Regions from separate parts of the Streptomyces sp. NPDC052107 genome, predicted to be linked through region 2. Evidence: riboswitches for the same ligand, from Rfam matches in the RefSeq annotation. Region 2 holds a riboswitch; each other region holds the start of a gene.
The links. Region 2 has a riboswitch for cyclic di-AMP ahead of AB0M27_RS19705 (transglycosylase family protein). Riboswitches for the same ligand answer to the same signal wherever they lie in the genome.
Positions count from the first base shown of each region.

Region 1: it holds a riboswitch for cyclic di-AMP, as region 2 does, so the genes downstream of both, AB0M27_RS35050 (M23 family metallopeptidase) here and AB0M27_RS19705 (transglycosylase family protein) in region 2, are expected to answer to the same signal.
Region 3: it holds a riboswitch for cyclic di-AMP, as region 2 does, so the genes downstream of both, AB0M27_RS17405 (NlpC/P60 family protein) here and AB0M27_RS19705 (transglycosylase family protein) in region 2, are expected to answer to the same signal.

Region 1 covers NZ_JBFAWG010000056.1:19,799-24,267, reverse strand. Annotated here, with positions in the region: gene AB0M27_RS35060 (dihydrofolate reductase family protein) at 1-859, shown strand, start outside; tRNA gene AB0M27_RS35055 (tRNA-Met) at 920-993, opposite strand; cyclic di-AMP (ydaO/yuaA leader) riboswitch at 1,305-1,451, shown strand; gene AB0M27_RS35050 (M23 family metallopeptidase) at 1,459-2,487, shown strand; gene AB0M27_RS35045 (aldo/keto reductase) at 2,559-3,503, shown strand; gene AB0M27_RS35040 (PrsW family intramembrane metalloprotease) at 3,661-4,469, opposite strand, start outside.
Region 2 covers NZ_JBFAWG010000016.1:39,831-44,299, reverse strand. Annotated here, with positions in the region: gene eno (phosphopyruvate hydratase) at 1-446, opposite strand, end outside; gene AB0M27_RS19705 (transglycosylase family protein) at 795-1,481, opposite strand; cyclic di-AMP (ydaO/yuaA leader) riboswitch at 1,486-1,659, opposite strand; gene AB0M27_RS19700 (transglycosylase family protein) at 1,842-2,885, opposite strand; gene AB0M27_RS19695 (DUF899 family protein) at 3,174-3,857, shown strand; gene AB0M27_RS19690 (cytochrome P450) at 3,851-4,469, opposite strand, start outside.
Region 3 covers NZ_JBFAWG010000013.1:122,963-127,431, reverse strand. Annotated here, with positions in the region: gene AB0M27_RS17415 (hypothetical protein) at 1-153, shown strand, start outside; gene AB0M27_RS17410 (tellurite resistance/C4-dicarboxylate transporter family protein) at 157-1,122, opposite strand; gene AB0M27_RS17405 (NlpC/P60 family protein) at 1,565-2,761, opposite strand; cyclic di-AMP (ydaO/yuaA leader) riboswitch at 2,769-2,937, opposite strand; gene pcrA (DNA helicase PcrA) at 3,199-4,469, shown strand, end outside.

The sequences.
Region 1 (4,469 bases), on a different contig from region 2:
CGACCCCGACGCAAACTTCTGGCACACCGGCGGCGCCAAGCTCGTCTACACGACCGACCAGGGCGCCGAGCAGGCCGCCCGCCGCGTCGGCAACGCCGCCGACATCGTCCCGCTCGGCCCCGGCCTCGACTGGCGGGCCCTGCTGACCCACCTGCACGACGTGCGCGGAGTCGGACGGCTGATGGTCGAGGGCGGCGGCACGGTCCACACCCAGCTGCTGCAGCTGGGCCTCGCCGACGAGCTCCAGCTGGTCCTCGCGCCGCTCTTCGTCGGCGACCCGGCCGCGCCCCGTCTGTTCGGCCCCGGCAACTACCAGGCCGGTCGGCTGCGCCTGACCGAGACCCGCCGTATCGAGGACGTGGTTCTCATGCGCTACGAGCCCACCGCGCCCGGCAGCGGTCCCGTCGCCACCGCCGCCGACCGTCACTGGCTGCGCACCGCATGTGAACTCGCCGCGCTGTGTCCGCCCTCGGAGACGGCGTTCAGCGTCGGCGCGGTGGTGGTGGCCGCCGACGGTACGGAGCTGGCCCGCGGGCACTCCCGGGAGGGTGACGATCCCGTGGTGCATGCGGAGGAGGCCGCGCTCGCGAAGATCGACCCGGCGGATCCGCGACTGGCTGCCGCCACGGTGTACAGCAGCCTGGAGCCCTGCGCCCGGCGGGCCTCGCGGCCCGCGCCCTGTGCCGAGCTCATTCTTCGGGCGGGGGTACGGCGGGTGGTCACTGCTTGGCGCGAGCCGGACACGTTCGTGGCGGCGGCCGACGGTACGGGGATTCTGGTCAAGGCGGGTGCCGAGGTGGTCGTCCTGCCCGAGTTGGAGGGACCCGCCAAGGCGCCGAACGGGCATCTGCTGGGCTGAGGCGCCCGATCAAAGGCTCAGGGCCCGGAATCCAAGAGATTCCGGGCCCTGAGCCTTCAGTAGCGGGGACAGGATTTGAACCTGCGACCTCTGGGTTATGAGCCCAGCGAGCTACCGAGCTGCTCCACCCCGCGTCGTTGTGTCTCTACTGTACACCACGCACTCATCCGATCGGCGCACACCGGTCGCCCACGCCGCACCACGCCCGTGATCGCCTTCACCGACGGTGACCGGACGACCGCCCTCCGCATAACATCTGAGTCACCATCAAAAACGCGGACGCTCCTGAGCGATGGCCAACTCGCCCGGTTTGCAGTGCTCCTGACCGGTAAGTCCGCCGTCGAAAGCGTTAATGATCAAGCCGAACGGCTTGGAAAGTGGCTGCCAGGTCTATTAACGTTCGATAACGCAGCGCGGTTGTCCCAGCCGTCACAAGAGGCGGCTCCGTGTGCACGCGCCGAATCCCGCAAGGGAACCGGGGAACCACCACATTGGGGTGAATCGCGCGGATGCCAGCCGGTATACGCGCGTAGGAGACCTTCCTGCTCCGAACCCGTCAGCTAACCCGGTAGGCGGAGGAAGGAAAGGAGTGCGCCCGAGTGGCGTCCAACCGGCCCGCCCCAGAAGCCCCGTTCGTGCCCGCGCAAGCCCAGCCGGAGACCTTCGGCTACGGCGCCTACCGCGCCGAGGAGGGGCCCTGGGAGGAGTGGGACCCCACCGAGGACTCCGTCGCCCCGGTCCGTGGCCGGCACCGCGTCGCCAAGCAGCGCGGCGGCTTCGCACGCAGCTCCACCGTCCTCGGCGTCGGCGTGATGGCCGCGGTCGGCGCGGGCGGCATGGCCAGCGCCAACACCGGCAAGCCGCCGGTCTCCATATCCATGCCGGACCTGGACTCCGTCGAGCACATCTTCGACGGCGGCTCCTCCGACACGCCGCAGGCCACCACCACCGGACTCAGCCACGTGGGCGTGACCACCGACAGCGCCGACAGCGGCAACGCCGGCGAGGCCCTGCGCAACCGGATCATGGCCCAGGCCGAGCAGCAGAAGGGCCAGGCCGACAACAAGGCCACCGCCGCCGCGATCGCCGCGGCCGACCAGCAGGCCGCCGCCGCGGCCGCCAAGGCGGAGAAGGAGGCCGCCGCCAAGGCCGCCGCCGCCAAGGAAAAGGCGGAGGCCGACGCCGAGAAGGCCGCCGAGGCCAAGCGGCTGGCCGAACTGGCCAAGCAGTACCAGCTGCCCGTCGTCTCGTACACGATCACCGGCACCTTCGGGCAGCCCGGCGCGATGTGGTCCTCCGGCTACCACACCGGCCTCGACTTCGCCGCCCCCACCGGCACTCTCATCAAGGCCGTCCACAGCGGCACGGTGACCCAGGCCGGCTGGGCGGGCGCCTACGGCTACCGCACCGTCATCACCCTGGACGACGGCACCGAGCTGTGGTTCTGCCACCAGTCATCGATCAACGTCTCCGTCGGCCAGAAGGTCTCCACCGGCCAGGTCATCGGCCGCGTCGGCGCCACCGGCAACGTCACCGGCCCCCACCTCCACCTGGAGGTCCACCCGAACGGCCAGGCCACCGCCGTCGACCCGGCGCCGTGGCTGCGCGACAAGGGCCTCAACCCCTGACAGCCGTCCGTACGAGGGACTTCGCACCGGCGGCGGAATGCGATCATCCGCCGCCGGTGTTGATGTAGAGCATGACTTCTCTGCGCACACTCGGTTCCTCCGACCTCGAGGTCTTCCCGCTCTGCCTCGGCGGCAACGTCTTCGGCTGGACCGCCGACGAGGAGACCTCCTTCGCCGTCCTGGACGCCTATACGGCCGCCGGTGGCAACTTCATCGACACCGCGGACTCCTACTCGGCCTGGATCGAGGGCCACAAGGGCGGCGAGTCCGAGACGGTCATCGGCAAGTGGGTCAAGTCCCGCGGCAACCGTGACCGTGTCGTCATCGCCACCAAGGTCAGCCAGCACCCCGAGTTCCAGGGACTGTCCGCCGCCAACATCAAGGCCGCCGCGGACGCCTCCCTGCGCCGTCTGGACACCGACTACATCGACCTCTACTACACCCACTTCGACAAGCCCGAGGTCCCGGTCGAGGAGATCATCGGCGCGCTGGACGAGCTGGTGAAGGCGGGCAAGGTCCGTCACATCGCCGCCTCCAACATCAGCCCCGAGCGCCTGAAGGCCTCGCTCGACTTCTCCGACCGTGAGGGCCTGGCCCGCTATGTCGCCCTCCAGCCCCACTACAACCTGGTCTCCCGCGACACCTACGAGGGCCCGCTGCAGAACCTGGCCGCCAAGGAGGGCCTGTCCTCGGTGCCCTACTTCTCCCTCGCCGCGGGCTTCCTGACCGGCAAGTACCGCCCCGGCACCCAGGTCGACAGCGCCCGCGCGGGCCGGGCCCAGGAGTACGCGGACTCCGAGCGCGGCCAGAAGGTCCTCGCCGCCCTGGACGAGATCGCCGCCGCCCACGACGCCCCCGTCGCCACGGTCGCCCTCGCCTGGCTCGCCGCCCAGCCGACGATCACGGCCCCGATCGCCTCGGCCCGCACGGTGGAGCAGCTCCCCGCACTGCTGGGTGTGGTGGACCTGAACCTGACGGATGAGGAGGCGGCGAGCCTGACGGAGGCGTCGGCCTGATTCCTGCGCCGGCTGCGGGCTACCTTCTGTCAGCCGCTTCCGCCGCTTCCGCCGCTTCCGCCGCTTCCGCCGCCTGCGGCCACTTTCTTTCCGCCGCAACGGCTCTCAGCCACAACGGGGCAATCCGGCGGTGCCGAACCCTCCGTCACCCACCCGGCTAGGACCGATACGGGTTGTAAGCGGAGTAGGGCGCCGCCGGATAGCCGTAACCCGGCCCCGGGTAGCCGTAACCCGGCCAATGCGCCGCAGGCGCCGGCACAGGCGCCGCGTACATCGGCCGAACCGGCGGAGCCACTCGCGCCGCATACTCCAACGCCGGCCGAGCCACATCCCTCCGCTTCCACAGCTCGTCCAGCAGCTCCCGCTCCCGTACGACGAAGTCGGCCCCGGCCTTCCCCGTGCGCCCGCGGTGCCGCAGAAAGGCGAGCGAGGTGGCGTACGCCTCGTACTGCGCCACCGTCCGCGCCGCCGGCCGGCCGCCGTGGTGCCGAGCGTAGTCACGAGCCGTCCGCCGCGCCCGCATCGACCCGAGCGCGAACGGCTCGGCCGGCCCCAGCCACCCGGCCAGCACATACGTCGGCAGCTCCTCCCGCACGGTGCGCAGCTCCCGCTGCCGCGTCCAGATCGAGAGCCAGGTCAGCAGCCCGAACACGGGGACCATGAATCCGCCGTAGACGGCGAAGAACCCGAACTCGCCGAAGGTGGAGGAGCCGTTCCAGAAGGCGTGCATGCTCATCGCGAGCAGCAGGCCGCAGACCGGCAGCAGCATCCGCCGGACCCGCTGCCGCGGGGCGGAGAGCGCGGCGATGCCGAAGCCGAGGCCGGTGAGGGTGGTGAACAGGGGGTGCGCGAACGGGGACATCACGATGCGCACGAAGAAGGTGGCGGCGGTGACCGAGGCGATGCCGCGGCCGCCGCTGAGCTGGTCGGCCCCGAAGGCCGTACCGAGGTAGAGGATGTTCTCGG
Region 2 (4,469 bases):
ATCATCGGCACCGGCAGCAGGTGCGCGTTGGGGCCGCCCAGGTAGCGGAAGAGGGGGAGGTCGGACGCCTCGGAGGCGGCGTGGGCGACGGCGAGGGAGACGCCGAGGATGGCGTTGGCGCCGAGGGAGCCCTTGTTGTCGGTGGCGTCCAGGTCGAACATGGCCTGGTCGATCAGGCGCTGCTCGGTGGCGTCGTAGCCGACCAGCTCCGGGCCGATCTGTTCGATGACGGCGAGGACGGCCTTCTCGACACCCTTGCCCTGGTAGCGGTTCGGGTCGCCGTCGCGGAGCTCGATGGCCTCGAAGGCGCCGGTGGAGGCGCCGGACGGGACGGCGGCACGACCCGTGCTGCCGTCGTCGAGGCCGACCTCGACCTCGACCGTGGGGTTGCCTCGGGAGTCCAGGATTTCCCGGGCTACGACGACGTCGATGGACGGCACGAGCATCTCCTTCTTGGATGTGACGCTGGAAGTGCGGGGCTTTGTGCCTTACGGCTGTGCCTTGCGACTAGAGCCTAACCGTCCCCGGGGCGTCGGCCACCGACCGACCGTCCCGTGGACAGGGAGAGACACGCAGACGGTACCCATTGTTCATCCACGGAACAAAGAGGCCTGCCGGTGAGGCCCTGCTGAAGAGTGGGGAAACAGCGCGCGGAAACGAAAGACCCCGCCCCGGCGCGTACGGGGGAACACGCGCCGGGGCGGGGAGTCCATGGGGACGGGGTGGCCCTCACGAGGCCCTCAGTGTGCGGGCCGGGGACGTGAGGGCACTGTGAGCCCGTTCGGAGCCAGGTGTCACTTCAGGTGCAGCTGCTGGCCCGGGTAGATGAGGTCGGCGTCCTGGACGATGTCCTTGTTCAGCTTGAACAGCTTCTGCCAGCCGCCCGCCACGTGGTGCTTCTCGGCGATGGCGCTGAGGGTGTCGCCCTTGACGACCTTGTACTCGCCGTCGCCCTTCTCGACCTTCTTGCCGGCCGGGGTGGTGACGGTCTTGCTCGCCGACGGGGCCGTGCGCGTGGTGGAGCGGGAGGCGGCCTGGTCGGTGGAGCGGGTGGTAGTGCTCTTGGTCGTGGTGCTCTTGGTGGCCGCCGGGGCGGAGCCGTTGTACGGCGTGCTCGACAGGCCCGTGCCACAGACCGGCCAGGCACCCTTGCCCTGGCCCGCGAGGACCTTCTCGGCGATGGCGATCTGCTGCGCCTTGGTGGCGAGGTCGGCACGCGCGGCGTAGGCGGTGCCGCCGTACGCGGCCCAGGTGGAGTTGGTGAACTGCAGGCCACCGTAGAAGCCGTTGCCGGTGTTGATGGACCAGTTGCCGCCCGACTCGCACTGGGCGACCTTGTCCCACTCGGAGGCGGTGGCGGCGGAGGCGTTGCCGGCCGCCATCAGCGGGGCGGCGACGGCGGCGCCGGTGACACCGGCGAGCGTGATGGCGCGGACGGCCTTGGACGGACGACGGTGCTTGCCCTTGCCGGAGAACAGCATGGATCGATCCCCTCACCGACGCCTGCGAGGTGAGCTGTCGGGTTCGGGCCGGTTGAGTTGCCCGGCCGCGCACTCGGTTGTCCGAGGGCGCGGCTTCACCCCAAGCCGGTCCAGCGTCAACCGCTGGGCCCGGCGCTTACCTTGGGTCCCCCGCTCCTGCCTACGGCGCTTGACGCGACGACTGTTCCCGGGCATCCACTGGCAGGATTCGGCGTTGCGGTTGCCGGGGCTCGTGGTGACGAGCGGTCCTGACCGTAGACATGCGATCGTCGGATTTTCAAAGACGATCAGGGCTTCTGAGACTCATCCCACACTTTCACCAAACCGGACATCGGTGGCGAAGTGGGGCGTCAATTCCCGCTAGTCGTCGCCGTTTTCGGCATGGACTTTCAGGGTCTGACCGGCGGCGATGTGGTCCGGGTCGGCACCGATGACCTTCTCGTTGGCGGCGTAGAGCGCATGCCATCCGCCGTCGACGTCAAGGGATTCGGCGATGGAGGCGAGGGAGTCGCCCTCACGGACTGTGTAGGCGTCCGGTCCATGGCCGGCGTGACGGCCGGAAGATGTGGCGTTCTGACCGCTTGTCACGCTTTCGTCCGCGCTCTCGCCACGGTGACGTCCGCCACTGCCGAGCGCACCGGTGTCGACCAGGCTCCAGGAACCGGCACTCTGCTGGTAATTGTCCGGGTTGTCGGCGCTCGGGGTTGCCGTGGGAGAGCTGTCGCCTCCCTGTGAACTTCCGCCGTCGAGCGAGCCGGACTTGTCAGTCTTGTCGGACTTCGGGGTGCTGGTCCCGGTGGAGTCTCCGGTGCCGCCCGGGCTCCCGGTGGCGTGCTCGCTCGCGCCCGGGCCCGGTGTGGCGCTCTCGTCCGAGGAGGAGCCGGTGGAGTCCGAGCCGGAAGAGCCGGAGGCGGAGTCCGGGGAGGACGAATCCGGCAGACCGGACGAGTCGGAGTGGCCGGCCGAGCCGGACGCGTCACCCGAACCACCGATGCCGCCGACGCCGGGGTCGACGTCGACCGAACCGGAGTGGGAGGTCAGCCCGGCGGTCAGCGCGCACATGGTCCACGGCTTGGTGCCCTGGTCGGCGAGGATCTTCTCGGCGACGGATATCTGCTGCGAGCGGCTGGCCTGGTCGGCGCTCTCGGCGTACTGCGTGCCGCCGTACTTGTCCCAGTCGTCCTGCGAGATCTGCAGACCGCCGTAGTAGCCGTTGCCGGTGTCCGCACTCCAGGAGCCGCCGCTCTCGCACTCGGCGACCTTGTCCCACGTGGTGCCGTCGGCCGCGTTGGCGCTCGCGGCGCCGAGCAGCGGGATGGCGATGGCGGAGCCGGTCACGCCGGCCGCGACGAGGAGGGCCGGAGCCTGACGGGGGCGACGGTGACGACCGTTCCCGGAGAGCATGCGGAAGCCTTTCGTGCGACAGCAGGACCGGCGGGCGAAGTAGTGCCTCTCGCCACGCTGATGGGTGAACGTATCGGCAGACGATCACTTGTCACAAGTTCATGCCGCGCAGATCACGTGAAGATCACAGAGTTGAATGTTTGCCGTCTCCTGCAGTGCGGTGACCGATCGCCCCCTCCTGCCCGCTTTGTCACCCGTCGGGAACGGCGATGCCTCACGTCCCGTGCGGGGGGGGCCGCAACCATGGACTCGACATGCCCCGGGGGGCTTCCCGTCCAGGAGGACACGATGGCGCGGCACACCCGGCTGCCCGGTGAGTCCGCGGACTACCTCGCCGCACGCGAGGAACTCCGCGACGCCGAGATCGAACTCATGCGCCACCGCGAGAAGGTCGCGGCCCTGCGCAGGGCGCTCCCGCAGGGCGCCGACGTCGACGACTACGTCTTTCTCGAAGGCCCCGCCGACCTCGACGCGGGCGACACGCCCGTCCGCGAGGTCAGGCTGAGCGAGCTGTTCACCGGCCCCGGCCGGCCGCTGATCGTCTACCAGTTCATGTACGGCAAACGGCAGACCGACCCGTTTCCGATGTGCACCCTGTGGATCGACGGCTTCAACGGCGTCGCCCACCACGTCGGCCGGAACGCCGACCTCGTCGTCCTCGCGGCCGCCGACCCGCCCACCCTGCGCCGGCACGCCCGAGCCCGCGGCTGGTCCCGGCTGCGCCTGCTGAGCGCCGGGGACAGCACCTTCAAGTACGACCTGGGCAGCGAGGACGAGGATGGTGTCCAGGACTCCACCGTCTCCGTCTTCACCCGGGACGCGGACGGCACGGTCCGCCACTTCTACTCCGCCCACCCACGCATGTCCGAGGACATCGACCAGCGCGGCATCGACCTCCTCAACCCGGTCTGGCACCTCCTCGACCTGACGCCGGGCGGCCGTGGCGACTGGTTCGCGGGCCTGGACTACTGATCGCCGGTGCCCGCCCGGACCGGCGCGAACTCCACGGGCAGGGTGCGCAGGCCCCGCATGATGAGCCCGCCGCGCCACCGCAGGTCGGCCGGATCGACGGCGAGCCGCAGGTCGGGCAGGCGGGTGAGCAGGGTGGCGAGCGCGGTCTGGCCCTCCAGCCGGGCGAGCGGCGCGCCGAGGCAGTAGTGGACGCCATGGCCGTATCCGAGGTGCTGGTTATCGCGGCGGGCGAGGTCCAGCACGTCCGGGTCGGCGAACCGCTCCGGATCCCGGTCCGCCGCAGCGAGCACGACGAGCACCGGATCCCCCGGCGCGATGTCCTGCCCGCCGATGGTGAGCGGCTCGGTGGCGAACCGCCAGGTCGCCACTTCCACCGGGCCGTCGTAGCGCAGGAGTTCCTCCACTCCGGTCTCCAGCAGGTCTCTTTCCCGCCGGGCCAGGGAGTCCTGGAGACGCTCGCGCTGCTCGGGGTGGGTGAGCAGGGCGTAGGTGCCGTTGCCGATCAGGTTCACGGTGGTCTCGAAGCCGGCGAACAGCAGGATGAAGGCCATCGCCGCGGCCTCGTTCACGGTGAGGTGCTCGCCGTGGTCGGAGGCGCGGATGAGACCGGAG
Region 3 (4,469 bases), on a different contig from region 2:
ACCATCAAGATCGGCGTCAAGCTGGCGCTGCTGATCGTGATCCTCGGGCTGGTCTATGTGAAGCGCGACGAGGAGAAGGTCGACAAGGGCGTGTTCGGGCTGGTCGGGTTGCTGACCACGGCGAACATCCTCATCGCCGTCCTGTGGACCTGACGGTCATCCGCCCCTGCCGTCGGCGCGGGCCGCGAGCAGCGCACCGGCGGCGACCGCGAGCCACACCGCCACCGCCGCCCACAGCAGCACCCGTCCCGGCCAGTCGAGCCACGGCACGCTGAAGACGGTCGCGACGGACAGCGTCGCCACCGCCGTCATCCCCATCGGGAACACCGTCGCCCACCGCAGCACGTGGTAACCGGGCCGGGGCCGCGCCGCCTCGGCGGCCAGCAGTACGACGTAGCAGCCCAGATCCAGCACGAGCAGCGCGACCGTCACGGTGCGCAGCACGCCGCGGTCGTCGTCGTTCCACAGGTACATGCCCGAGTCCCCGGCGATGAGCAGGTTCGCCCCGGCCAGCGCCGAGATCGCGAGCGCCCCGCCCGCGATCCAGTGGTCGCCCGGCCCCTCCAGCACCTGCCGAGCGTCGAAGTGGACCAGCGCCAGGCCGTAGAGCACCAGGCCCAGCCAGAACAGCACCAGCGCGGTGTGCGCGAGCCAAGCCGCGCGCTCGGCCTCGGCCAGCGTGGCGGCCAGTACGGCGATCCCCTCCGTGGCCACACAACACAGGAACACCGCCCCTGGCATGCGCGGCCCCCAGCGCCGTACGACCATGAACAGCAGCACCGGCCAGAGCAGCGCCGCGAGCGCCAGCAGCGCCTCGGCCAGGGTCTGCAGGCCCAGCGCCGAGATCCGGGTGCCGAGCACCGTGGTCGCGGCGACGGAGGTCAGCGCGCCGGGGCTCTCCGCCTCGGTCGCCCAGCGCTGCCGCTCGCCGACCAGTCGCAGCGCGAACTCCGCGGCCAGCGCGGCCCAGGCGACGCACGCCAGCGCCAGCACCACCCGGGAGACCGCCTCGTCGCCGGTCATGTGCAGCCCCACCGACAGGATGCCGGTCGCCATCACGGCGGCCCCGGCCGCGGGGGACCGCCCCGCCCACCACGCGCGCAGATCTGAGATGCCGGGCATGGGCCCGATGCTAGGGAGCCGGGGCGTCGCTGCCCGGAAGGGCACGCGCGCGTGAAGACCGAAAACGCCGGTACGCGTGCGTGAGGCCGGAAGAGCGGGCAGCCCGCGCGTGGACACAGGAAAGCCGACACGTGCGCGTGGGCGGATGAAGGGCCGCACGCGGGCGGGGACGGAGAAGACCCCGGCACGCGCACGTGGACGAAGAAGAGGCCGCACGCGCGCGTGGGCGCGAGAAACGCCGGTACGCGCACGTGGATGGCCACGTGATTCGCCGACGCGCGCCTGGAGGCCAAGGCACCGTCACGGGCGCGTGGCAGCCCGAAACGTCGGCACGCGCGTGGCAGCCCAAGACATGGGCACGCGCCCACGCGGCCGTCCGATTCGCCGGTACGCCCGCGTGGAGCGTCGAAGGGCTGAGGCGCGCCCGTGCCCGGGGCGGGCCTCAGCCCGGGCGGACCACGCTGTGGATGATCGACTCTCCGCCGTAGTAGATGGACTCCTCGCGGACGTACGCGCCCGGCTTCGGGGCGTGGATCATCATGCCGTTGCCTATGTACATGCCGACGTGGCTGATGTCGTCGTAGAAGAAGATCAGGTCGCCCGGGCGCGCGTCGGCGAGCGAGACCGTGGTGCCCGCATTGACCTGGTCGTACGTGGTGCGCGGAAGTGAGACGCCGCCGGCCTTCCAGGCGGCCTGGGTGAGGCCCGAGCAGTCGTAGGAGTCCGGCCCGGTCGCGCCCCACACGTACGGCTTGCCGATCTGTGCGCGGGCGAAGGCGATCGCCTTCTCGGCCTTCGTGTCGTACGAGCTGGATGTGGTGGTGGACCCGGTCGAGCCGGAGCCCGTCGAACCGGATCCGGACCCGGACCCCGTGGACGAGGAGGACGAGGAGGACGAGTCGGCCTGCTGTTGAGCTGCCTGCTGCTGGGCCGCCTGCTGCTTCGCCAGCTCGGCCGCCTTGCGCGCCGCCTCCTGCTGCTTCTCCCGCTCGATGGCGGCCAGCCGGGCTTTCTCCTGGGCGTTCAGCCGCGACAGCAGCTCACGGGCCGAGGCCAGTTTCTTCTGGACGGTGGACTTGGCGGTCTGCAGGTCGTGCTGTGAGACGTTCAGCGTCTGCAGGCTCTCCGCGGCCTCCCGCCGCTTCTTCATGGTCGCGGCCTGCTCGCCGATGTAGTCGTCGACCGCGGTCTTCTCCCGCGAGGTCAGCCGGTTCATCAGCTGGGTCTGGTCGAAGTAGTCCTGCGGGTCGTTCGCCAGCAGGAAGGTGGCCGTGTCGGGAGCGGCGGCGCCGGTGCGGTACTGGGCCGCGGCGAACGAGCCCAGCTCCTCGCGGGCCTTGTTGAGGCGTTCGGTGCGCTGGGCGAGGTCGTCGCGGAGGGCGTCGACGCGGCCCCTCTGCTTACCGGTCCGCTCCTTGGCCGCGTTGTACTTCTGGGTCGCCGACTCCGCCTGGCGGTACAGATCGTCGACCTTCTTCTCGACCTCCTCCAGGCTCGGCTTGGCGTGATCGGTACTGGGGGCGGCCTCTGCGGTCTGCGAGAGCACGGCCATGGAGGTGAGGGCGGCGGTGGCGAGGGCGGGGGTGCGAAGACCCGTTCCGATGGTCCCGCCGGGGCGCGGCTTGCGGTGCGACGCCAAGGGAGGCGACTCCTTCCAATGGGCCGCCTACCGGGTTAGCTGTCGGGTTCGGGCGGTGGTTCGGAAGGGTTGCCCTACGGCGGCGTCCCGGGTGGGAGCCGGCCGATTCACCCCAAGGTCGGTGGGTCCCCGGCTCCGGGCGCCCTGCGGCGCGCCGGACTCGGCGGAGGCCGCGCGGCCCGGCGAGGTTCGCCGGTAGGGGTCGTACGGCCCGGACGCACGCTAGCCAACTCGTGTGACTCCTGTGAAGGTTGGTGCGTGATATGTCCGATACATTTTCGTGACCTGAGCCAGGTTTCGCTCCTGTGTCATCGGACGGTTCCCCTGTGTGAGCAGGATGCGGGCCGCTCGGCGGTCAAGATCAACTGTGTTCCGGACCGGCCATGTTCCGGGGACGGCGACCGGTTGTCGGTGGGGCGCCCTAGACTCGTAGAGCGATGAGCAGCCTCTTTGACGACAGCTTCCTGGCGGACCTCCAGGCCCCTCGCGGGCGTGAGGAGGAGCCCCCGCCGCCGCCCGAGGACGATCACGCTCCGGAGCCGCTTCCGGACGATCTGTTCGGCGGGAAGTTCGACGTGCCGCCGGACCGGGACGCGTACTACCGCGACGGCGCCCCGCGTCCCGCCCTCGACGCGGCGGCCCTGCTGGCGGGGCTGAACGACAACCAGCGCGCCGCGGTCGTGCACGCCGGCTCCCCATTGCTCATCGTCGCCGGCGCCGGCTCCGGCAAGACCCGTGTGCTCACCCACCGCATCGCCCACCTGCTCGCCGAGCGGCACGTGCACCCGGGCCAGATCCTCGCGATCACCTTCACCAACAAGGCCGCGGGCGAGATGAAGGAGCGCGTCGAGCAGCTCGTCGGCCCGCGCGCGAACGCGATGTGGGTGATGACCTTCCACAGCGCGTGCGTGCGCATCCTGCGCCGGGAGAGCAAGAAGCTCGGATTCACGTCGTCGTTCTCGATCTACGACGCCGCCGACAGCAAGCGCCTGATGGCCCTGGTCTGCCGCGACCTGGACCTCGACCCAAAGCGCTTCCCGCCGAAGTCGTTCAGCGCGAAGATCAGCAACCTGAAGAACGAGCTGATCGACGAGGAGGACTTCGCCGCCCAAGCCACCGACGGCTTCGAGAAGACCCTCGCCCAGGCCTACGCGCTCTATCAGTCGCGGCTGCGCGAGGCCAACGCGCTCGACTTCGACGACCTGATCATGACGACGGTCAACCTGCTGCGCGCCTTCCCGGACGTCGCCGAGCACTACCGCCGTCGCTTCCGGCACGTTCTGGTCGATGAATACCAGGACACCAACCACGCCCAGTACGCGCTCGTACGGGAACTCGTGGGCACGGGAGAGCGCTCCGCCGAGGACGGCGACACCCCGCCCGGCGAGCATGACCTCCCGCCCGCCGAACTGTGCGTCGTGGGTGACGCGGACCAGTCCATCTACGCCTTCCGGGGCGCGACGATCCGCAACATCCTCCAGTTCGAGGAGGACTACCCGAACGCGACGACGATCCTCCTGGAGCAGAACTACCGCTCCACGCAGACCATCCTGTCCGCCGCCAACGCGGTCATCGAGCGCAACGAGTCCCGCCGCCCGAAGAACCTGTGGACCAACGCCGGCCAGGGTGCGCGGATCACCGGCTATGTTGCGGACACCGAGCACGACGAGGCGCAGTTCGTCTCCGACGAGATAGACCGCCTGGTCGA